2 regions of the Methylophaga sp. UBA2513 genome follow, and region 2 is predicted to be linked to the other one. Evidence: riboswitches for the same ligand, from Rfam matches in the RefSeq annotation. Region 2 holds a riboswitch; the other holds the start of a gene.
The links. Region 2 has a riboswitch for cobalamin ahead of B3V56_RS12780 (hypothetical protein). Riboswitches for the same ligand answer to the same signal wherever they lie in the genome.
Positions count from the first base shown of each region.

Region 1: another riboswitch for cobalamin. It lies ahead of B3V56_RS09385 (cobaltochelatase subunit CobN); the one in region 2 lies ahead of B3V56_RS12780 (hypothetical protein).

Region 1 covers NZ_DDNT01000015.1:11,702-21,990, reverse strand. The annotation lists gene mscL (large conductance mechanosensitive channel protein MscL) at 4-459, opposite strand; cobalamin riboswitch at 638-827, shown strand; gene B3V56_RS09385 (cobaltochelatase subunit CobN) at 958-5,268, shown strand; gene B3V56_RS09380 (MotA/TolQ/ExbB proton channel family protein) at 5,272-5,718, shown strand; gene B3V56_RS09375 (DUF2149 domain-containing protein) at 5,711-6,025, shown strand; gene B3V56_RS09370 (lysozyme inhibitor LprI family protein) at 6,028-6,447, opposite strand; gene glnE (bifunctional [glutamate--ammonia ligase]-adenylyl-L-tyrosine phosphorylase/[glutamate--ammonia-ligase] adenylyltransferase) at 6,647-9,463, shown strand; gene B3V56_RS09360 (branched-chain amino acid transaminase) at 9,504-10,289, shown strand, end outside.
Region 2 covers NZ_DDNT01000021.1:39,572-54,471, forward strand. The annotation lists gene clpA (ATP-dependent Clp protease ATP-binding subunit ClpA) at 1-1,606, shown strand, start outside; gene cobO (cob(I)yrinic acid a,c-diamide adenosyltransferase) at 1,951-2,559, opposite strand; gene B3V56_RS12740 (adenosylcobinamide-GDP ribazoletransferase) at 2,569-3,291, opposite strand; gene cobT (nicotinate-nucleotide--dimethylbenzimidazole phosphoribosyltransferase) at 3,291-4,352, opposite strand; gene cobU (bifunctional adenosylcobinamide kinase/adenosylcobinamide-phosphate guanylyltransferase) at 4,336-4,866, opposite strand; gene B3V56_RS12755 (cobyric acid synthase) at 4,863-6,326, opposite strand; gene cobD (threonine-phosphate decarboxylase CobD) at 6,323-7,312, opposite strand; gene cbiB (adenosylcobinamide-phosphate synthase CbiB) at 7,305-8,213, opposite strand; gene bluB (5,6-dimethylbenzimidazole synthase) at 8,210-8,872, opposite strand; gene B3V56_RS12775 (cobyrinate a,c-diamide synthase) at 8,869-10,158, opposite strand; gene B3V56_RS12780 (hypothetical protein) at 10,166-10,744, opposite strand; cobalamin riboswitch at 10,799-10,992, opposite strand; cobalamin riboswitch at 11,093-11,284, shown strand; gene B3V56_RS12785 (TonB-dependent receptor domain-containing protein) at 11,347-13,167, shown strand; gene B3V56_RS12790 (O-succinylhomoserine sulfhydrylase) at 13,297-14,487, shown strand; gene B3V56_RS12795 (vWA domain-containing protein) at 14,596-14,900, shown strand, end outside.

The sequences.
Region 1 (10,289 bases), on a different contig from region 2:
TGTTTATACGAGTTCTGATGTACAGTGTGGACAACGCGTCGCTTTGATAAGAATGGTTGAGTAACATCTTGGACATTCTTTATTGGTGGCTTCTGCAGGTGCAGGTTCTGCTTCTTTTTCACGTTGCATTTTATTGACCGAACGAATCAACAGAAAAACAGCAAAGGCGACGATCAAAAAGCTGATGACCGCATTAATAAAGACGCCATAACTAATCACTACAGCACCAGCTTCCTGAGCTGTTGCCAAGGTGGCATATGGACCTGCCACAGTACCTTCTTTTAACGTGATAAATAAGTCTGAAAAGTCGACACCTCCCAGTAATAGACCAATAGGTGGCATAATTACGTCGGCTACCAAACTCTTCACAATGGTGCCAAACGCACCACCGATGATAATCCCCACGGCCATATCTAACACATTGCCGCGCATTGCAAACTCTTTGAATTCCTTCAACATCCTTTATCTTCCTTTTGTTGTTTTCATTGAAATAGAGGGCGAGCATCCTGATTAAACATTGAGTCTCAGTTGGATATTAGCCATCACTATTTGGGCTGTCTATCTTTATTTTGTGCATTATTCTTGTTCGCAAGATTGTCTGCGTCACCAAACCGTGGTTGTTACTCGGGTAAGTACGTATAATTCTGATTTTTATGGTCTCTTAGCAGAGTTAAAAGGGAATTCTTAACCGAAGCTGTCCCCGCAACTGTATACGTGAAGTTTCTGACAACGATGATGTAAAACCACTGAAATCGATCGATTTCGGGAAGGTGAGTTGGAAATGTTGAAGCGTGAGCCAGGATATCTGCCATGAAAACGTTATTATCCGATGGCCGGGGTGTGCAGTTGGAGCGGGAAACCGTTTAATGGCGAATCATCTTTGAGTTATTAAGCGGTGTCTGATCTTTCCGACGTGGTTTGATAACTCAGTGTTTTTATATATCGATGGATAGCGCTGTGTTTAACCGACTTATTCTTTGTTTCATTCTTTTTCTTTTTTCTTCATCAGTCCTGGCCGAGCAATTATTGCTGATTGTCACACCACGAAATGTACCGGAAGTGGTGTCTGGTGCGCATGAGTTTTTAAAACACCCCTCTCATTCCTCCACGTCAGTGCAAATACGCACGACCGAACAGTGGCAAGACTTAAGCGTAAATCAACAAGCCGCTTTATTAAAACAGTCAGATTTAGTCTTCGCGGGCGGCGTGTTTGGTGAAACAGCCAACCAGCTGATGGAAAATATCAAAAAAGGTCTGCTAAAAAATCTTATCGCATTGCATAGCGATCAGCGTCTTATGGGGGCGTCAAGTTTGAACAGTCACCCCATTTTAAATGAGCCCCCTGACAAATTAATGCAGCATCCAGATCCTGCGTTATCGACAGAGCAGTGGATGGCATCGCTATTAGAACAATACCCGGCACAGGAAGCGTGGTTGATTTCACGATTCTTTTGGCTGGGAAGAAATAGTGAAAATATGCAGGGACTGATTAGTCATCTACATCATCTGGTTAAAAATGAAAATACAACTGAGCGTCCTCAATTAGCTGCACAGCTCAGGCTTTATCATCAAGATAAAATCATTCCACCAGATCAGTTTGAGTTTTCTGCAAAATCATCATGGGTGGTGTTAGTGGATTATGAAACTGGGGAACGGCCGGGAGAAAAGGCATTACTGGATGCTGTTTGTAAACAGCTTATTGATGAGTCAACTGGTTGTGTGTCAGTGCTTACTGCGTGGGGTGATGCCAGTTTATCTGCCATCAAGTTATTAGCTGAGAATAAATCACACATCAGTTCAGTGGTGTCTCTGCAAGACTTTGTGATTGGCGGATCGGAACATCGGCAGGCTGTCACCGATGAATTAAAAAAACTGAATGTACCGGTGATAAAAGCGATGCGTTTAAGTGATAGTACCCACGCTGAATGGGAGCTGTCAGAAGCCGGTATCAGTTGGGATTCTGTTCATTATCGTGTCGCTATGCCTGAGTTACAAGGGGTGTCTCAACCAATGGTGGTTGCAACGATGACACCCGCCGAAGTCGATAAATTTACTGGAGCCAGACTGGCTTTCTCAGAACCTGTAGAGTCACAAGTCACCTTATTGGTTAAGCGCTTAAAACGCTGGCAGCAATTACAAGATAAAGCGAATCAGGATAAAAAGATCGCGATTATCTATTACAACCATCCGCCTGGTCGCCATAATATCGGTGCTGATAATTTAAACGTCGTGGAGTCCTTGTTCGATATTCTGCATTCCCTTAAAAACCAAGGGTATAAGACCGGTGAGTTACCAGCGTCATCGGCTGAGTTACTCGACTTATTACAACAACGGGGTGTGAATCTACCTGAAGATCAGGTTGCTTTGGCTGCGATGTCGTCACAAGTCAACACAATGGATAGCAAAAGCTACCAAAGCTGGTTTCAAACATTGCCAGAATCACTACAGCAAGAAATGGTCAATGGCCCGCTGGGCTTATTACATGCCAATCTAAAACAAGCTAAAGCATTGAATGATCCAAGTATTGCGGCCCATTTATTAGCTCGGGTGATGGAAGATATCCGCCATGTTGTCGATGGGGCCGACCATGCTGGTCGTGACCGTGTGTTGCAATTACTCAGTCAGCTACAAACCATCTACCAGCGACCTTTAGCAAACATCGACTGGCAACAGGCTGAGCAATTAATTAATGCCATCAGCCAACAATGGATAGAAGGCATAAGAGGCTGGGGCGAAGCGCCGGGGAATGTGATGGTTTATGACGATAAAATCCTGATTCCCGGTCTTGAGTTTGGCAATATTTTTGTTGGTCCACAGCCTCCAAGAGGTTGGGAACTGAATGAAGAATTATTGCATGCCAATTTATCCTTCCCGCCGCCACATCAATATCTGGCGTTTTATCAGTGGCTAAGAAATACCTTTCATGCTGATGCCTTAGTTCATCTGGGCCGCCATTCGACCTACGAGTTTTTACCTCGTCATCGAGTGGGTATGGCTGAGAATGATTACCCTCAGGCAATTTTAGGTGATTTGCCAAGTATCTACCCTTATATCGTTGATGGTGTAGGTGAGGGTATTCAGGCAAAACGCCGTGGCCTCGCGGTGATGGTTGATCACCTCACACCGCCTTTGGCTAGCACTGAGTTATATGATCAATTACTGGAATTACGACAGGTCGTTGAAAGTTATGAAGCTGCACCTGTGAATGCTGGGGCTATGCGCGATCGTGCGATTGAGGAAATGAAACGCTTAGTCGCCAAACTTAATCTGGAAGATGAACTGACAGCGAATATGGCTGGTGAGTTGGAAGTGCGAGGATTGAGTTCATTCGAGCAGGTGGATGACGATTTGTTAGTGCACGAAATCGGCCATTACCTGACCACTCTACAAGAAGATTTTATGCCTCTGGGGCTACATGTTTTTGGTCGAGACTGGTCTGAACAAGCGGTTCAAACCATGCTTACTTCAATGAATAATGGCAAACAAGCTACGGAGAGCTGGGATCCACTTCTACGCGGCTCACCTGCTGCAGAAATGTCGGCATTATTGGCTGCTTTAGATGGTCAATTTGTTGAGCCGGGTAAAGGTAATGATCCGATTCGCACACCATCAGCATTACCGACTGGACGTAATTTCTATGCCTTAGATGATAGCTTAATTCCATCACGTTTAGGCTACAAAGTCGGTATCGCATTAGCCGAAAAAGCCCGTGCAGAAACTCCCGCAAAAAACGCTCAGGATAGTGATGCCTTAGTGTTATGGGCATCCGATGTGGTGCGTGATGAAGGTGCAATGATCGCTTTTGCTTACGATATGTTAGGGGTGAAACCGACCTGGAGTCGTCGTGGAATTTTTAGTGGATTAGAACGTTTGGATCTTTCTTCATCAGCCTCGCCTCATCCCCGAATCCGCCGAGATATGTTGCTGACGACATCCGGCCTATTCCGTGATTTGTATGGTTCGCAGATAGTTTGGTTGGAACAAGCTGTATTGATGGCACTGGATGCCTCTTCTGGTTTGATTCGTCGTGACTATCCGGCGTTGACCTTATCATTGGATGCGGCTTTAGAGCGTTTACAGGTTAGTGAAAATCCTGGTTTTGAATCCTTAGAGCAGAACCGGGTTGCTGCCCGCTGGGTAGACGATGCCAGTGCGGCATTACGTGCGGGTGTGTCAGAAAACCAAGCCGGCCTGACGGCGAGTTACCGTATTTTTGGTACCCCACCGGGTGCTTATGGTGCTGGCGTGAATCGTCTGGTTGAGCGCTCTGGTGCCTGGGAAAATCGTGAAGAAGTCGCGGAAACGTATATTCATCGCATGGGCCATGCTTATGGCGCAGAGCTTGACGGCCAGGCGCAGCAGGCCTTATTCCAACAGAGGCTGCAACATGTCGGTCAGACTTATCTCGGACGAGCCAGTAATCTGTATGGAGTTATGGATAACAATGATGCCTTTGATTATCTGGGCGGCTTAAGCCTCGCTATTGAAACCACACGTGGACAGGCACCAGAGAGTTATATTCTGGCGCACAGTGATACCACGGATTTACGCGTTGATCCTTTGCAGACCGTATTGTTAGGTGAACTGCGTGGTCGTTATCTGAATCCGCAATGGCTTAAACCGCTGATGAAGGAGGGGTATGCCGGTGCTCGCACCATGGGTAGTGAGTTTTTAGAATATCTATGGGGCTGGCAAGTGACCAATCCCGGCATTGTGAAAAGCTGGGTATGGGATGAAGTTAAACGGGTGTATGTGGATGATGGACTAGACTTGGGCTTAGATGACTTTCTTGAGCAAGATCATAACGTCCATGTGAAAAGTAATATGCTGGCGATTATGCTGGTTGCAGCCTATAAAGGTTTTTGGCAAGCCGATGAGGCTACGTTGGAACAACTGGCACAGCAGTTCACTGATTTAGTTTCTGCAAATGGGCTACCGGGAAGTGGCCATACCTCACCATCCCACCCCTTGTATGTATGGTTGAATGATTACCTGGATGAGTCTCATCAACAGCAATTAGCTGAGGTATTAAATGCGGCAAGAATGCCAGAAACTGAAGTGGATGATGCACCAAGTCATATTGCCGAAATCACCGAGCAAAAAGCGACTCAGCCTGAGCAAGAGACGAATTCATCTGAAGAGCAACAGAAAGAGCAAGCGCAGCAACAACGCTTCTGGCTCTATGTGATATTAGGTCTGGTGGCGTTGTTAGTGTTGGCTGGCATGGCAAAAGGCATGCGAGCCCCAACTGCCAAGTTCAAGGAGTAAGTTATGTTGAGTTCACAATCCATCGGTGTGATGCATCACTTAGTCGGATTTTTATTAGAACCGGTGATATGGGCGCTAATGTTATTTGCCGCCTTGAGCATTATTGATATTGGTATTGCGCTGGCTGAACGCTTTTCTGGTTTGAAGAAGTGGCAGCAGTCAGGTCAGGTTGAGTCTTTTGAAAAATTAGCTTTCAAACGAATTGAGCGGAGTGATTTTTTAGCCAGAATTGCACCTATGCTCGGGTTGATGGGCACACTGATACCGCTTGGACCAGGATTATCTGCACTTGGTAATGGTGAGTTAAGTATCTTAACAACGGCGATGAGTGTGGCCTTTGATACCACGGTTCTGGGCCTCTTTGTTGGCATTATCGGTTTTGTTCTCGGACGATTGAGACGCCGCTGGTATGACGAGGTTTTAACGAACATGGAGCAGGCTCATGGCTAGACGCTGGCGGCATAGTCGTTTTGATGGCAATGATGATGAGCCATTAGGCCCTATGGCCAATTTATTAGATTTAATGTTGGTGTTTGCCTGTGGTCTGATTGCGGCATTAATTTCAATGAGTAGTCAGCTCCAGGAGCATTTCCAGGCCGAGGCAAAACAAGCGGAGCATGCCCTGACGGAACTTCAATCGATGAAAGAATTACCGCAGCTACCTGAAGGTATGCAAGGTGGTGCGGAGGGGTATGAGTCTGTCGGTCAGGTTTACCGTGATCCAAAAACGGGCAAGCTCATTATGATTGGGCAATGAGTTTACTCATACGTTAATTCTGGTTCAGGCATGATAGCCGGAGTGCTGTCCATATAGGTCAAATAGCTAGACCAGATCTCATGCGTTCTGGCCTCGGTCAGGTTTATCTGACAGCTCAGCGTCATGGCACCACGAATCGTCCCGTCCATCCATATAGTGTAAACACTGTCACAGTGGGATATTTTATAGGCTTCCCAAGCCGATTGTCCTGCTTCTATCGCAGTTACCACTTTGGTTTCATCGCTGTAGCGTTGTTTAGCTACTGCCAAGTATTGCTGCATGATGTCCTTTTTGTCTTGCAACTCTTCGTTGAGACAAGCGTTAATTTCAAGCGTAGTAAAAGCAGACGCGCAATCACTCTCTGCGATAACGGGAAAACTCAACAATAAGCTCAACAGGGCAAGCGTACGTTTTAGCATCATGGTTTCTTACTCCTAACTTAGTGCGAACCTGGATTATCACCTAAGGCGAATGATTAAGCGAAGACTGATAGCGGTTTGTTCTCCTTACTAGCGTGCATATCTCTTGATTATTTTATTGACTAGCTAGAATGGTTTACGCATTTGGTATTAATCAAGCTTAATGTAAAGTAATGCTTTTCCATCGTTATCCGGAGTGTTTATGTCCTCAGCATTTGTATTGCCAGAGCCATGGCAAAATGCCTTAAAGACTTATCCCGAACTGCTGAAAGTGGCACCTGATGTCTTATCAGCCAGTGATTACGTCAACCAGTGGGGGCAAAGACAGGAATCGATGCTGGCGCAGTTGCTTGAATCAGGTCAATTGCAGAAAAAACTGTCATTGGATGAGATTCGTCAGCAGCTGAAATCCATGCTCGAAGGCATCACTAGCGAGGAACAATTACATCAGAAATTACGTCATTTTCGTCAATGGATGATGGTACGTATTATCTGGCGGGATTTAGCTAATTGGTCTGATTTAGCCGAAACCATGGCTGATCTGTCCGCCATGGCCGATGTCTGTATTCAGCAGACCTTAAGCCTTCTCTATGACTGGCAGGTCGAGATAAATGGCATCCCTTGTGACGATGATGGTCGTGAGCAGAAGATGATTGTTTTAGGCATGGGGAAACTGGGTGCAGGCGAATTAAACCTGTCATCGGATATTGATCTTATCTTCACATACCCAGAGGAAGGGGAAACCGAAGGGGGCAGGAAGCCGTTAAGCAATAGCGAGTTCTTCGTTAGGCTTGGACGCAAATTGATTCAGGCCCTGGATAACCAGACCGTTGATGGTTTTGTGTTTCGGGTCGATATGCGCTTACGTCCCTTTGGTGAGAGTGGCGCTTTGGTCTCCAGCTTTGATGCAATGGAAGAGTATTACCAGACCCAGGGAAGAGAGTGGGAACGCTACGCGATGATTAAAGCGCGTGCTATTACCGGCAATGAAGCGGATAAAAAAGCGTTGTCAGATATGCTGCGCCCGTTTGTATATCGACGTTATCTCGATTACGGCATGTTTGATTCATTGCGTGAAATGAAATCCATGATTGCCGGACAGATGCACCACAGAGGGATGGATGACAATATCAAGCTGGGCACCGGCGGTATCCGAGAAATCGAGTTTATAGGGCAGGTTTTTCAGTTGATCTATGGTGGACGAGATCGCCCCATGCAGCAAAGACCGATTCTAACGATTCTTGACCTGTTGGCTGATAGAAACCTGTTATCAGTCTATGCGGTCAATCAGTTAAAACAAGCCTATGCGTTTCTTCGTAGAACAGAGCACCGCATTCAGGCTTGGGCCGATCAGCAGACCCATATTTTGCCAAGCGATGAGCCTTCAAGATTAAGGTTGGCACTCAGTATGGGCTTCGAAGACTGGTCATCGTTTTATGCCACTCTTAGAGACTACAGGCAGCAAGTACAGGAGCATTTTGATCAATTGCTGACGGCGCCTCAAGCCAGTGATGAAGGTGCTGGGATAAAAATTTCTTTCCTTAATGCTCAACCGGAAGAGAAATTAACCTTTATTCAACAATGTGGGTATGACAATCCTGAACAGATACTCGCGGTTGTTGATAAATTACTCGATCTGCATATTTGTCGTAACTTGAGCCAGACAGGCCAGCAACGGCTCGAGAAGCTATTACCGTTGTTATTACAAGCCACTGGAAATGTCGATAACGCTGATGATTGTCTACCCCGCTTAATGCCTCTGATGGAGTCCATCATGCGTCGAAGTGCTTATATGGCGCTGCTGGTAGAAAATCCGATGGCCTTGTCACAACTGGTCAAGCTCTGTTCTGCTAGTCCATTAATAAGTACACAGCTAGCGAAATACCCTGTGCTATTAGATGAGCTCCTCGATCCTCGTTCCCTTTATGAAGTACCTGAGAGAGAAGAGTTAAAAAAACAGCTGTTACAGTTTTTATCCTCGGTTGATGCGGATGACTTAGAGCAGTTGATGAATCGTTTGCGAGAGTTCCGACAAATTGCCACGCTTCATGTAGCGGCAGCCGATGTCACTGAGGTACTGCCGTTAATGCGAGTGGGGGATCAATTAACGGAATTGGCGGAAATACTACTTGAACAGGTATGGCGAATAGCCTGGGAACATTTAGTGGTCAAGCATGGGTATCCACCCATTACAGATAATAACGACCCTAAGCAGTGCGGTTTGACTATTCTGGCTTACGGTAAGTTAGGTGGGCTTGAATTAGGTTATGGCTCGGATCTGGATCTGGTCTTCATCTTTGATGATGCACAGGAAGGCATGACGGATGGCGAGCGTCCCGTAGATGTGATGGTATTTTATACTCGCCTTGCTCAACGCATGATTCATCTGTTGAATACAGTCACTCCCGGTGGTTTGCTTTATGAAGTCGATATGCGTTTGCGGCCTAGTGGCGCATCGGGTTTATTGGTTAGTCCATTTTCTGGTTTTGTTGATTATCAACAAAAAGAAGCATGGACATGGGAACATCAAGCCTTGGTACGCGCAAGAAATGTGATGGGGGATGCCGAACTTGCGCAAAAGGTCTTCGACACGCGTCAACAGGTGTTGGCCAAGTCCCGTGATCAAGAGACGCTGGCTGAGCAAGTCAGAGACATGCGTTCAAAAATGCGTCAACAGTTAGACAAGAGTGATAGCCAACTATTTGATCTAAAACAGGGTAAAGGTGGTATCACTGATATTGAATTTATGGTGCAATATGCAGTGTTGGCATGGTCAACGGACTTGCCTGAATTACTCGTTTACACCGATAATATTAGGATTTTGGAAGCGCTGGTGGCTTCCGGAAAGCTCGAACCCGCTGAGGGGGAAATGTTGGCCGACGCATATCGTTACTATCGAAATGAAGCCAACCACTGCGTATTGCAGGATAAACCCGCATTAATGTCGGTGTCTCAGTTACAAGACTTCCCGCAGCAGGTTGTGCAGATTTGGCAGCGCTGGTTAGGTGACATCGCCTAGAACCAGACTCAGATTAATCAATGAACTTGGAATAAAGCATATGGCAGTAGCAACAATGGCAGATCGTGATGGCGTTATCTGGCTCGACGGTGAATTAGTACCGTGGCGTGAGGCCAAAGTCCACGTCCTGACACATACTCTTCATTACGGCATGGGCGTATTTGAAGGGGTGCGTGCTTATAAATCTGAACAAGGCACGGCTATCTTCCGTTTGCAGGAACATACCGATCGTCTTTTCCGTAGCGCCAAAATTTTAGGTATGGGCATGCCGTTTGATAAAGAGACGATCAACGAAGCTCAACGTACTGTGGTTCGTGAAAATAATCTGGACTCTGCTTATATTAGACCGATGTGTTTTTATGGTTCGGAAGGCATGGGTATCCGTGCAGATAACCTGAACACACATGTTATGGTCGCAGCATGGCATTGGGGAGCTTACCTCGGTGAAGAAAACATGACAAAAGGTATTCGTATCAGAACGTCATCGTTCACACGTCACCACGTCAATATCACCATGTGTAAAGCCAAGGCCAACGGTAACTACATGAATTCCATGATGGCGTTGCAAGAAGCGGTCAGTTGCGGTTACGACGAAGCGCTGCTATTAGATGCTCAAGGCTTTGTGTGTGAAGGTAGTGGTGAAAACTTCTTCATGGTGCGTGATGGTGTGTTGTACACCCCTGAATTGACCTCAGCGTTAGAAGGCATCACCCGTGAAACAGTGATGACACTGGCACGCGATATCGGTCTGAAAGTTGTTGAGAAACGTATTACACGCGATGAAGTGTATATCGCTGATGAAGCCTTTTTCACTGGTACAGCGGCT
Region 2 (14,900 bases):
AGCCCTTGCTGAAGGTCTGGCAAGACGGATTGTACATGGTGATGTGCCTGAAGTATTAGCTGAAACCACCATCTATTCATTAGACATGGGGGCGCTGGTCGCTGGTACAAAATATCGTGGTGATTTCGAAAAACGCTTGAAAGCCTTGCTACGGGAATTGAAAAAACAACCGCATGCGATTTTGTTTATCGATGAAATCCATACCATGATAGGTGCAGGCAGTGCGGGTAACAGCACGATGGATGCAGCGAACTTATTAAAACCACTATTAGCCAGTGGTGAACTAAAGTGTATTGGTTCGACAACCTATCAGGAATATCGCGGTATTTTTGAGCATGATCGTGCTTTGGCTCGTCGTTTCCAGAAGATTGATCTGCCTGAGCCAAGTGTCTCCGAAACCATTGAAATTCTTAAAGGACTTAAACCTGGTCTGGAAGAACATCATAATGTCCGTTACTCCAATGCGGCTATTGAACAAGCCGCTGAGTTGGCTCATCGTCATATCAATGATCGCTTCCTGCCAGACAAAGCCATTGATGTTTTAGATGAAGTGGGCGCTGCTCAACGTATTGCGCCAAAATCAAAACGTAAAAAATTGATTGGTGTGAATGATGTGCAGGCTATTGTGGCTAAAATTGCCCGTATTCCTGCCAAAACGGTGTCCAATGCTGATAAAGATAATCTACGTAAGCTGGACGAAAACCTTAAACGCGTTATCTTCGGACAGGATGAAGCGATTTCTGCTCTGGGTTCTGCGATTAAAATGGCCCGCTCAGGATTGGGGCATCCAGAAAAACCGACAGGTGCTTTCTTGTTTGCTGGTCCAACGGGTGTGGGTAAAACCGAAGTCACTCGTCAGTTAGCTCATAATCTTGGCGTGGATCTGATTCGTTTTGATATGTCGGAATATATGGAAAGTCATACTGTTTCCAGACTGATTGGTGCACCGCCTGGTTATGTCGGTTTTGATCAGGGGGGGCTGTTAACGGATGCCATCATCAAACAACCTCACGCAGTGCTGTTGTTGGATGAAATTGAGAAAGCGCATCCAGATGTGTTTAATCTGTTACTTCAAGTGATGGATCATGGCACGCTGACTGATAACAATGGTCGTAAAGCGGATTTCCGTCACGTCGTATTAGTGATGACCAGTAATGCCGGTGCCGCTGAGATGAGTAAACCTTCCATTGGTTTCACCAAACAGGACAATTTAACTTCTGACGGTAATGAAGCCCTGAAACGAACCTTCACGCCTGAGTTCCGTAACCGTCTTGATGGCATTATTCAATTCAAACCACTGGATAAAGATGCCATTCTTCGAGTAGCTGATAAAGCGGTATTAGAGCTTGAAATGTTACTTGAAGATAAAAACGTCACTATCGAGGTGGATGATGCGGCTCGCCAATGGCTGGCTGACCATGGTTACGATGTTCAAATGGGGGCTCGTCCTATGGCCAGACTGGTTCAGGAGAAAATCAAACGACCACTGGCTGATGAATTGCTATTTGGACAACTAAGTCAGGGTGGGGGACATGTTCGTGTCACCCTAAAAGATGAAGATATTCATCTGGAAATGGACAGTGCAGCGGAGGCTGTCAAATCCTGATTGATCCGTTCAAAATAGTGAAATAAAAAAAGCCCGGTAGTGTTCACTACCGGGCTTTTTGTTTTGTACTGGTCATTACTCTATGTCAACACTTTTCTACAGAGTTATACACTTGTCTTTTTTCTGTCATGCTTTTATTAAAAAGTTCCCCTAAGCGACTGATTTTTAATGCAGGCTTTGTAACTGTCTGATTTTAAAGGGTAAAATTATATGGTTATTTTTTAACCATTTCGAGAAGAGCCCTTGTACGAGAGGCACTTAGAGAGTAACTCCAAACTTAATCACAGAGTTATCCACAGAAAATGTGAGTAACTTTACAGTTATATGACAGCACAAAAAGGTGCTTATAACTCGATACCTTTCTGTGCTTTTATACCGGCCCGAAATGCATGTTTAACATCCTCAATACGACTCACGGTATCGGCGGCTTCTATGACACTTTCAGGAGCGCCTCTGCCCGTAATAATGACATGTTGCATGTCAGGTCGTTGTGCAATGTCATTCAACACTGTTTCTACATTGAGATATTTCATTTTTAAGACGATGTTCAGTTCATCTAATAACACTACATCAATGTCTGGATCGTTGAGCATGGCTTTGCAGACTTCCCAGCCTTTTTCTGCAGATGCAATGTCTTGCTCAAGGTTTTGGGTTTCCCAGGTAAACCCATCACCGACCACATGGTAGGACACTTCTTCAGGAAAGCGACGAAAAAAGGATTCTTCCCCTGTGCTGAATGCACCTTTGATAAACTGAACTACGCCGACTTTCATATCATGACCGAGCGCTCTTGCCACCATACCAAAGCCTGATGAGCTCTTACCTTTACCGTTACCCGTAATAACTAATAACAGGCCTTTGTCTTTTTCTGCTTTTTGAATTTTTTCATCGACCACACTTTTATGGCGTTGCATACGTTTTTTATGACGTTCACTTTTTTCAGTATCAGACATTGGACGTTCCTAAAACACAATTAAAAAGAATAGAAAGCTGATTTCCAGCAATTCGACCATCGCGCCGGCTGTATCACCAGTAAAGCCATCCAAACGATGCTCCATCGCGTATCGAAGTAATAAGAATACGATCAAACCCAGTAACAGCGGCGTGAAACCAAGACAGAAAAAAGCAATGAAGGTAGTGATTCCCATCATCCACTTCACTTGATTTACAGGTAGATAGTGTTTTAATACTGCACCGATGCCGTTGGGTCTGACGTAGTCAGTCGTGAGAAATAATAAAGGCATCGCTGTTCTGGCGAGGATAATGCTCCAGATTAATGCATAAATTTGACCTGAAGAAATAACAATTTCCAACAAGGCCAGTTTGAGTAATAAGGTTAATCCCAGGACCACCACGGCAATCGGACCGGCTGCAGGATCTTTCATGATCGCCAGCGTACGCTGTTTGCTGCCGATACCACCAAGCCAGGCATCAGCTGAGTCAGCAAGACCATCTATATGTAAACCGCCCGTTAACAATACCCAGACGGTCAGTAATAAAGCGGCGCTGAGTAAGCTATAGGAAACGGGTAAAACAGATACGACACCAGATAAAATGAATCCGATAATCAAGCCAACTAGCGGATAAAAAACTAAAGAGCGTCCAAGCTGTTGTTCAGTTGCGTTCGCATAACTGACAGGAATAATGGTGAGAAATTGTAGGGCTATTTGAAACGATAACCACATTATTTGTCTCCTTTACTGATGTTGGCTTGTTCAAAAGTCGCCATGCCGTTGTGTAACAGGCAAGCTTGGCGAAGTAGGGGAACAGCGACGGCAGCACCACTGCCTTCACCTAGACGCATATCCAGTTTGAGTAATGGTTCAGCGTTTAAGGCCTCTAAAACAACTTGATGGCCTGGCTCAGCGCTTTGATGACTGTATATAAACCAATCTTTGCAGCCAGCTTGTATTTTCTCTGCTATTAATGCTGCCACTGTACTGATAAAACCATCTATCAGCACCGGGATACCTTGTTTGGAACACGTCAGATAGGCACCCACCATTGCGGCGATTTCGAAACCTCCCAAGGTTTGCAATACGGTTAACGCATCCTTGTCGCGCTGCGCGGAATGTTGCTCAAGTGCTCGCCGAATAACGTTTAATTTGTGTTGAACACCTTGTTGATCCAGTCCTGTGCCGGGACCGACTAAGTCTGCGGGGTCACATGTTAGTAAAACAGAGGCTAAAGCTGTAGCAGCAGTGGTATTACCAATACCCATTTCACCGGCAATGTAGAGTTGCGTATTTTCAATATCACTGAATACATTATCACGGCCAATTAATAGTGCCTGCTGGCATTGCTGCTCAGTCATAGCCGAGCTCTGGCAAAAATTAGCGGTACCCGCATCGATACGTTTATCTAATACACCTGGAATTTCTTCTAATGCTTCCACAGTACCGACATTGATAACATCGAGCTTTGCCATCAACTCCTGAGCTAATACACTGATAGCGGCACCGCCATTGGCAAAGTTTCTGATCATCGCGGCGGTGACAGACTGAGGGAAGGCTGAAACACCTTCAGCCATCACGCCATGGTCTGCAGCATAAACAGTGATGTGCACATGCGTCAGGTCAGGGATTTCACTGGCTTGTAAACTCGCTATTTTGACGGCTAAGTTTTCCAGCTGACCGAGGGAACCTGGCGGTTTAGTCAACTGCTGCTGACGTGCTAACGCTTTTTGTTCATGCGTCTTATCTACCGCCTTAACAGGTTGTTTGAGCCATTCAGCGAAGTTGTTCATGCAGTTGTCCTTTTAAAAGATGAGGTAAACCTGCCACGGTTAAGATAACGTTATCGCTGATGTTGGCGATACGTTGATGTAAAACACCGGCCTCATCACAATAACGACGCGTTAAGTCCCCGAGAGGCATCACGCCCATATTGGTTTCATTACTGACCATAATGATGTGTTTATCAGAGGTTTGCAGCGTATCCAAAAAAGCTGATATCTGTTCTGTTAGAAGAACGTCTTCAGCTAATAAAAGATTGGTCAGCCAAAGCGTTAAACAATCTACAAGCACGACGTCAGTTGTGGCTTTTTTTATGGCATCCGCAAGATACAGTGGCTGCTCAATGGTTGGCCAGTTGTCTGGTCTTTGCTGCTGGTGCTGTTTGATCCGCTTTGCCATTTCATCATCATGCGCCTGCGCTGTAGCAATATAGGTGACGGATTCATTTGTGGTAGCTGCCCATTGTTCCGCTAAGCGGCTTTTACCTGATTTTGTGCCACCAAGGATTAACGTCGTTGTCATCATGCGTCCTCAAGTATCTGCATCAACTTATCCGTATCAATATGTGTAGCTACCATTTCTGCCAGTTTATTGATGTCATTTTCACGAAGTTGCCAATAATCAACAGATTCAACATTATCAAGACCTGCCCAACTCAATAACGCTTTTGCTGGTTCATCTTGTTCAAATAAACCATGCAGATAGGTGCCGATAATCTGTTTGTCATCACTGATGACACCATCTGGACCATGTGACAGATGTACAAGAGGCGATTTCAATGCGTTTCCTGTGCTGATACCCGCATGTATCTCATAACCTGAAATAGTGACAGGCACATTATTGATAAGTAATTGCCCCTGATTTTGTCGTAATGTTTTATGGCCAGCCAATATTGTTTCCATATCCAATAGACCAAGACCATCACTGCTACCAGGCTCACTTTCAATGCCATCCGGGTCATGAATTAGTCTGCCCAACATTTGAAAACCACCACAGATACCCAACACTTTGCCACCATAGCGACAGTGTTTCTGAATCGCTTCAGACCAGCCCTGAGTTATCAGCCAGTCCAAATCTGCTCTGACATGTTTGCTGCCAGGCAAAATAATCAGATCGGCTGCGGGAATGGTTTCATCAGGGCCAATAAACTGTAAATTGACTTGAGGATGAAGTCTCAGTGGGTCGAAATCCGTGTGATTACTGATACGTGGTAACACGGGAACAATAATATTGAGCTGTTTTTCCGAAGACGTGATTTGCTGCGTATTGACGGCATCTTCAGCTTCTAAATGCAGACCATGCAAATAGGGCAACACGCCTAACACCGGTTTACCTGTTTTTTGTTCCAGCCAGTCCAGACCTGGTTGCAATAAGCTAATATCTCCGCGAAAACGATTAATAATAAAGCCTTTAATACGTGCCTGTTCTGATTCAGATAAACACGATAATGTACCGACCAAATGGGCAAACACACCGCCACGATCAATATCAGCAATCAAAATGACCGGACAATCAACCGCTTCAGCAAAGCCCATATTGGCGATGTCTCGATCACGTAAATTGATCTCTGCCGGCGAACCTGCACCTTCAACCATCACCAGCTCATAATTGGATTCAAGCCAGTGATGTGAGTCCAGAACGGCTTGCATCGCTATTGGCTTATAGTCATGGTAAAAGCGGGCTTCCATATTAGCGACAGCTTTGCCATGGATAATGACCTGAGCACCGGAATCACTATTAGGTTTGAGTAATACCGGGTTCATATCAATATGCGGCGCCAGATGACAGGCTTGTGCTTGTACTGCCTGAGCTCGGCCAATCTCTCCTCCTTCAGCAGTCACTGCGCTATTGAGTGCCATATTTTGTGGTTTGAACGGTGCAACACGATAATTCTGCTGCACAAACCAACGACATAAGGCGGTGACCAACGTGCTTTTGCCTGCATCGGATGTGGTGCCCTGAATCATCAATGTTTTCTGTTTCATAACACTTCTCGCAGGGATTGTAGGGCTTTTTCCAGTTGCTGCCATTGCTGTTCATTGGCCGGTAAACCAAAACGCAAACTGGCAGGGGAGCTAAATAAGCGGGTCAGTACGGCTTGTTTTGCCAGATGTTCATGAATGTCGCTGGCGGCAGGATGCATCACCCATTGAAATAAATCAGTGCTGCCTGTGGGACTGAGCTTATAAGTGCTAAGCAACTGAGCTAAACGTTGAGACTGGTTTTGCAGTTGTTGAATGGTACGCTGCTGCCAGTCAGTATCCTTGAGTGCCTTTGTGGTGATAAAACGTGATGCAGTAGCAATGGGCCAGGGGCCAAGATGCTCTTCGACTTTATCCAGAATTGATTGTTCGGCGATTAAAAAGCCAACGCGACAACCTGCCAGACCAAAGAATTTGCCTATCGATCTCAGAATAAGTAGTCCGGGCATGGCCGGTAGGTTACAAAGACTTTTCTCGGGTGTTGTATCAATAAAAGCTTCATCAATGACTAGCCAGCCATCACCTTGTTGTAATTGCTGATGCCAGTTTAATAGCTGTTCTTTACTATATCGTCTGCCGCTTGGATTGGTTGGGTTGATAATAATCAACACATCCGTATGGGCAATCACAGAATCAATCTCTTCATGAGCAATGGCTTGAACATCGTGCCCGGCTTTTTGCCAACTATAGGCATGCTCTGCATAGCAAGGGTCTATCACTTTTACTCTGCATGGCCCACGTAACTGTGGTAAAAACTGTATAGCCGCCTGACTGCCGGGAAGGGCGATTAAAGATGGATTACCGTAATACTCTGCTGCCGAGTTAAGTAAATCATCATCTTGCTCTGGTAAACGGGTCCAGACAGATTCGGGTAATGCCGGAATGGGCCAGCCATTGGGATTGATCCCCGTTGATAAATCCAGCCAATGCTGGTGGGCGATACCATATTTTTTAATGTAGTGATTGAGTTTGCCACCATGCTCAAGCATAGCTGATACCTGTAATGATAGTGATGACGGCTATCCACAACAACAGACTATCCGTGACTAGATGTAAGGCCCGAGGAATATCATCTGCATTGGCTTCGCGATTTAAGCCAAGCGTTGGACGATCGTGCCAAATACCGTGATAACGTGCCTGGCCACCCAGCTCTATTTCCAGCGCCCCGGCACCTGCCGCCATCACCGGGCCAGCATTGGGACTATCCCATTGTTTAGCTTGCTGTCTCCAGCAATGTAGTCCAGAGCGGACATTGCCTACCAGTGCATAACTGAGCGCTGTTAATCGTGCCGGAATATAATTCATTAGGTCGTCAATACGGGCGGCAGCACGACCGAAATAGAGATAACGGTCAGTTTTATATCCCCACATAGCATCCAATGTATTACTCAGTCGGTAAATAACGACACCGGGAAGGCCCGCCACAATAAACCAGAACAAAGCTGAAAAAATGGCATCGGCGCCATTTTCTAATACCGATTCGATACTGGCTTTAGGAATATGTAATGTTTCTCTGTCACGGCTGACGATGTAACTGGTTAAGGTTTTTCCCTGTTCAATATCGCCTTGTTTTAATGAAGTGATAATCGGTGTCACATGATCGTATAAGCTACGATGACCAATACAGAGGTAGAGTACGATAACGCTGAATATCAGGTTAAGTGATGGAATGTCACTTATACAAGAGGCGATAAAAGCAAAAGGTGCGACCAGCACTAACCAGCCAAGCAGTCCTTTAATAAACTGCTTTTTAATGCCGTCACTAGCGTTGTACACTCTGTTTTCAATGTGTTTGGTGAGTTGACCAAAACCCACAAGCGGGTGACGACGTGTTGGTTCACCGAGTAACCAATCAAGCAATAAAGCAAGAATAATAAACAGTAAGGTCATAAACTGGCCGGTTTATCCCAGTGGTTTTCATATAAAACAGAGTCAAGTTCAATGCCCTGGCGCCAGTTTTCCATTTGTAGCATCGGCTCTGGATAAAACTCATTAACATGACCCAGGCACAGAATGGCGACAGGGGAGGCACCTGAAGGCAGCTTGAGTAAGTCTGCCAATGCTTCTGGTTCAAAAATAGATACCCAGCCCATACCCAGACCTTCGACTCTGGCGGCCAGCCACATGTTCTGAATGGCACAGGAAACGGAGGCCAAATCCATATTCGGCATGGTTCTCCTGCCAAAGATATGTTCTTCACGTTTATCGCATAAGGCGACAACCAGGATTTCAGCACAATTATCCATGCCCTCGACTTTTAAACGCATAAACTCATCTTCACGTTCGTTCATGGCTTTGGCCGTTTCTATGCGTTCTTTTTCGACCAGGGCTTTTATCTTTTCACGAATAATGGAATCAGTAATTCGAATAATTCGCCAGGGTTGCATCAGACCAACGCTTGGGGCTTGGTGTGCGGCCATTAATAAACGTTTTAGCTGTTTCGGTGCAACAGGATCAGGTCGAAAGTGACGCATATCCCGGCGCTCGGCTATTGCCCTGTAAACCGCTTCTTGTTCTGCTCTTGAAAATTGATGAGGGGAATCACTCATGGTGATAACCACGCTGCAATAAGATGAGGGTTAGAGTAAAAGTAAAAATGGATATAGCTGGCGGTCAGACGCTCTTGTTGATAAACAGCTTCATTGACTGATTTGCCATTAGGACACTGTCCGCTTATTTCAGATACTAATTCTGTGCTGAGTGAAGAATGATGATAAGTGTGACCTCTAATCGCTTGATTCTCAACGGTCACTTCCTGCAAACCAAGCGCGGTTAATCTGGCCTGGAGTTTCGCCTTAGCTGGCAAAATACCACACATTGTGGCGGTAACATCTGTCTTGTCTGTCAGCGTCTCGCAAAGGTATAACATGCCACCACATTCCGCGAGGATAGGTTTATTTGCCTCGTAATGTTGCTGAATAGCTTGTTGCATCTGTGTATTGGCACTTAATGCGGCCAAATGTAACTCCGGATATCCACCGGGTAAATAGAGACTATCGATATCAGGTAGCTCGGCATCATTGAGTGGAGAGAAAAAAACAAGCTCAGCACCTAAAGACTTCAGACAATCCAGGTTTGCCTGATAGAGAAAAGAGAAAGCGGCATCTTTGGCGATGCCAATCTTCAAACCATCCAGTAACGCTGGAAGTTGCGGAGTATCAATGAACGGAAAATCGATGTTTGGCAAAGACACTGAATCATCAAAATCAAAAGCCTCAAGCGTATGGCTTAAACGTTGTTCTAAATCTGTAATTTCACCGGCTTGTTGTAAGCCTAAATATCGACTGGGTAAGGCATGTTCAGTTTGTCGGTATAAGGTAGCAAGGCAGGGAAGTGTTGGAGGCAGGGCATTTTTGAGCATATCGGCATGACGTTCACTGCCGACTTTATTCGCTATAACCGCCGCCACCTGTGTGTCTTGCCGATAGTGATCCAAACCTACTGTAATCGCCGCGAAGGTTTGTGCCATGGCGCTGGCATCGATAACGGCGAGAATGGGTATACCAAAAGCTGCTGCCAGATCAGCTGTAGAAGGTTCGCCATCAAACAGTCCCATCACACCTTCAATCAGGATAATGTCAGCCTGTGCAGCGGCTTCTGCTAACAGTTGCTGACTATGTTGTTTGCCAACCATCCAAAGATCAAGTTGATAAACAGGGTGACCGGACGCCTGCTCTAAAACCATGGGGTCCAGAAAATCTGGACCCACTTTGAAGACTCGAACGTGTTTGTTTTGCTGCCTGTAATGTCTTGCTAGTACAGCCGTAACCGTCGTTTTACCCTGACCAGATGCGGGTGCAGCAATGACTACAGCAGCGCATGACTGCGACTGCATTTATTAACTACTTTTGATCAGCTTGATGTGTGGTTTTGGTGAAGTACATAGACACATGGCAAATCATGGCCACCACCAGATAAAAACTCATCACCGCCAGGTTTTTAGGGAAGTATTGAATAAAGCGTTGTGTGTATTCAGTGAATGTTGGATCAGGATAACGACCAGAGAAGAAGTAAAAACCACCACCACTAAATAGTGTGGCTGCAGTGGCGGCTACTAATACACTGCCAACAAGAGGCAATAAGGTGGCAGCATTAAATTGGTATTTCGATGCATACCAGCGTCCAGCCATCCATAAGCTGCCATAAGCAGGAATGAGAAAACCGTAAGCAGGAGACATACAGAAACTAGTGCTCAATTGACCACCACCCAACAACACACTGGTGATATCGAGACCAGCCGCCATCGCTAAAAACACGGGAAACCAGGCTGCTGAACTGAGGTAAAGACCTGCTAAGAAAAAGATAGCCCATGATGCACTGGGTAATGCATCGACAGAAGCAAAATGATGACCTCGGGTCATAAACATTAAAAGCGCTAAGAGACCAGCAATAATTAGTTGCTGAGAACGAGATAAGGTCATGATGTGATTCTCCAGTGTGCCCACCCGCACACAATAGGTTTGAATTTGCCAAGAGGCACGTTGTATTTTCAGGCCGGTCTCCGGACTCGTGAGTGTTGCCTGATAAACACCTTCCCATACAGCACTGTACAGTGGCATTAGGTTTATCTGATCTCACTTACCGTTGCGGGGGCAGTGTCGGCATTATCTATTGATGCACCGACTTCCCGTTTACTCGCGATTGCAATACCTAAAACTCGCGATAGAATAAGGATTAATACGATATATTGTCAATTTGACGTGAAGAATAAACTCTCAACTTTAATATAAGAGGATGGCGTAGGTTTGACGTATGGATGCGCAGCCATTACTATGCGCGGCTCTTCAGGTGCTCTGTTTAGGCAGAGTTAAACGGGAAGTTGGTGACAAATCCAACACTGCCCCCGCAACGGTAAGCGTTGAAAAGCACATCATTAAGCCACTGCGAATCTCGTGGGAAGGCGATGTGTCAGGCATAGCCACAACGTAAGTCCGGAGACCGGCCTGAGGTTTCATAACAACACCATAGTGTTGTGACCCTTTTAACCTTGGAGCGCGGGTGAGCGTATCCTCAGGAGACAATTATGACCTTGTTTTCAAAGGCGTTGCCTTTGCGTGCTTGCACGCGCCTTTCAGCATTTACGCTGATTTCTTCTTTACTTTCTTTACCTGCCATCGCCAGTGATGAGCTTAATTCCATTACCGTCACAGCGAATCGTATGCCTACGGAAAATGCGTTGGCGCCGACCACGGTGATTACGCGGGAGCAAATCGAAAAATTACAAATCAATGATCTTCCAACACTTTTATCAAGAACACCTGGCGTCGATATGGCAAGAAATGGTGGGCTCGGAAATAGCACGAGTTTATTCATAAGAGGTTCGAATTCAGACCATGTTCTCGTACTTGTCGATGGCGTCAAATGGTTTTCAGCGACATCAGGTGGATCGGCCTTACAACACTTTCCTGTTCAGCTTATTGATAGGATAGAAATCGTGAGAGGGCCGAGATCCGGTGTATATGGATCAGAAGCTATTGGTGGTGTTATTCAAATTTTCACCAGAAAAGGTCAGGAAGGTGAAATAAAGCCGTTTTTCTCTATCGCTACTGGAACAAAAAATACTCAAACCGCGTCAGCAGGTGTGAGTGGTGGCACCAAAAATACTAAATATAACCTTAGTTACAGTCACTTATCATCGAACGGTATTGATGTCAGAGAAACAACGGATCCAGATCATGATGGATACAGAAATAATAGTCTATCGTTCAATGTTCAGCACAAAATCACAAATGATTGGCAAGTTGGTACGACCTTATTAAGGACACAAGGTCGTGCATACTATGATGGCTCTGGTAATCCATCCAGTAAAGTTGTGGAACAAGTCGTTGGAGTCAATACAAGTATCAATATTAACGACTTATGGCTGACATCCTTTACGTTGTCAGAGTCACGAGATAAATCTCAAGCCTACGCTGACAACATCGCAGGTAATGACTTTAATACACGCCACAGAACGATAAGTTGGCTTAACACACTGACGCTGAATGAAAAAAACAAACTAAATGTAGGCATCGATTTAGATAATGACCGCGTTGATGGAGCCTATGACTATCGTGAAACATCACGAGACAATCATGCTGTGTTTGCCAGCTGGCAAGGTCAGGCAAATATTCATGACTGGATGATTAGTGCTCGCTATGATGACAATGAAGCATTCGGTGATGAGACGACTGGAACTGCTGAATGGGGTATGTCTGTAACGGATGACATCCGGTTTGTTGCAAGCGCTGGTACGGCGTTTAAAGCCCCGACCTTTAATCAGCTCTACGCCCCTGATTTTGGCTGGTTTGTCGGTAACCCAGATTTAGATGCAGAAAAGTCAAAAAATTATGGTATTGCTCTACAGTCCACGCCAAGCTGGGGAACATGGTCAGTTAATCTCTACAAAAACAAAGTAAGGGATTTATTGTCATTTCAGGGCAACACGTACGTGAATGTTGATGAAGCTGAGATAAAAGGGATTGAATTTGATGCATCAACCCAGCTGTCTGGATGGGATGTCAATTTCAACGCAGCTATTCTCGACCCAGAAGACACGGACACGGGTAATACATTAGCAAGACGAGCCAGACAATTGGCTAACATTAACCTGGATCACGCCATCAATCATCAGTGGTCTGTGGGCGGCAGTCTAAAGCTGAGAGGAAAGAGCTATGATAATGCCTCTAATACCAACCGTTTGGGTGGATATGGATTAGTTGATCTGAGAGTCGCTTACCAATTCAAACCGGAATGGACTGTCAGACTCACTGGTGAAAATATGCTCAATAAAGACTACCAGACAGCGGATACATACAATAGCCTTGGTAGAACAGTGATGTTATCTCTGAGCTATCAACCATAAAACCGACTAGGCTTCATAAAAAATACCCGAACAAGTTTCGGGTATTTTTTTGACTGAAACTCAGGATTCATCTGGTCAGTAGCCTGCTAAAAATATAGAATTGTTACATCTTTTTTATGTTGAACTCCCATGACAGATAAATATGACAATAAAGGCTTTGCTACCAAAGCCGTTCGAGTTGGTCACAAAAGAACTGCCGAGTCAGAACAGTCTGAACCTATATTCCCAACGTCCAGCTTTGTCTTCGAAAGTGCAGAGCAAGCTGCAGCACGATTTGGTGGTGATGAGCCGGGTAATATCTATTCTCGTTTTACTAATCCCACCGTTCGCACTTTTGAACAGCGTTTAGCTGCTTTGGAAGGTGGTGAGTCCTGTGTTGCTACTTCATCTGGCATGTCGGCGATTTTATCGACAATGATGGCCTTATTATCAGCCGGTGATCATATCGTTTCGTCGATGAGTATTTTCGGCACTACACGTGTGTTGTTTGATAAATATTTATCCAAGTTTGGTGTCAGCACCAGCTATGTGAAGCTGATTGATTTAGATGACTGGAAAGCCGCTATTACGCCAGAAACAAAAATGCTGTTTTTAGAAACGCCTTCTAATCCAATGAATGAAATTGCAGATTTGGAAGCGCTTTCTGAGCTTGCCAAGGCCAATGATTGTTTATTGGTTGTCGATAACTGTTTCTGTACGCCGGCATTACAAAGACCGTTGGAGTTTGGCGCTGATATCGTTGTGCATTCAGCTACAAAATACATCGATGGCCAGGGCCGTTGTATTGGTGGTGCGGTGGTTGGCGATGCTAAACGTGTTGGTGAAGACGTATATGGTTTCTTGCGTACAGCAGGACCGACGATGAGTCCATTCAATGCCTGGACCTTCCTCAAAGGTCTGGAAACCCTGGATCTCAGAATGAAAGCCCATTCTGCGTCAGCACTTGAGGTAGCAAGCTGGCTAGAGTCGCAACCTTTAGTAAGCCATGTGTTTTACTCAGGCTTACCATCGCATCCACAGCACGAATTAGCTAAGAAACAGCAGTCAGCATTTGGTGGCATTATTGCTTTTGAAATCAAAGGCGGTAAGAAGGATGCATGGTCTCTCATTAACGCTTTGGAGTGGCTGTCTATCACCGCGAACTTAGGTGATAGCAAAACGACCATCACGCATCCTGCAACAACAACACATGGACGTCTCACTGAAGAAGCACGCGCTGCAGCTGGCATCACTGATGGAATGTTACGACTCTCTATCGGCCTTGAAAGTGTGGATGATATTAAAGCGGATTTAGCCCGCGGCTTTGCTGCTATTAAATAACGGCACAAAACCTGCATAGCCCTGCCTAGATTGGAGTGGCTGTCAAAAAAATGTCTTTAAAAAGCGTAAAGACAGAAGCTGACAGCATAATGAACAAGGTAGATTGCTATGTTAGATTTCTTAAAGATCGCATTGCCATTAGCTTTGTTGGTGACTATGCCAACAAAGCTTGCACAAGCGGCTGAAACACCCAGTAGTGATGTTCGTGTTGTGATAGATGTCTCGGGCAGCATGAAAAAGAATGATCCCAAAAACCTGCGAGCACCTGCGCTGAGAATGTTAGTGGGGCTCATGCCAGATGACGCAAACTCAGGGGTTTGGACCTTTGCTAAGATGGTCAATATGCTGGTGCCATGGCAAAAAGTTGATGATGACTGGCGACAGAAAGCGATTGAAAAATCCTCAAAAATTCA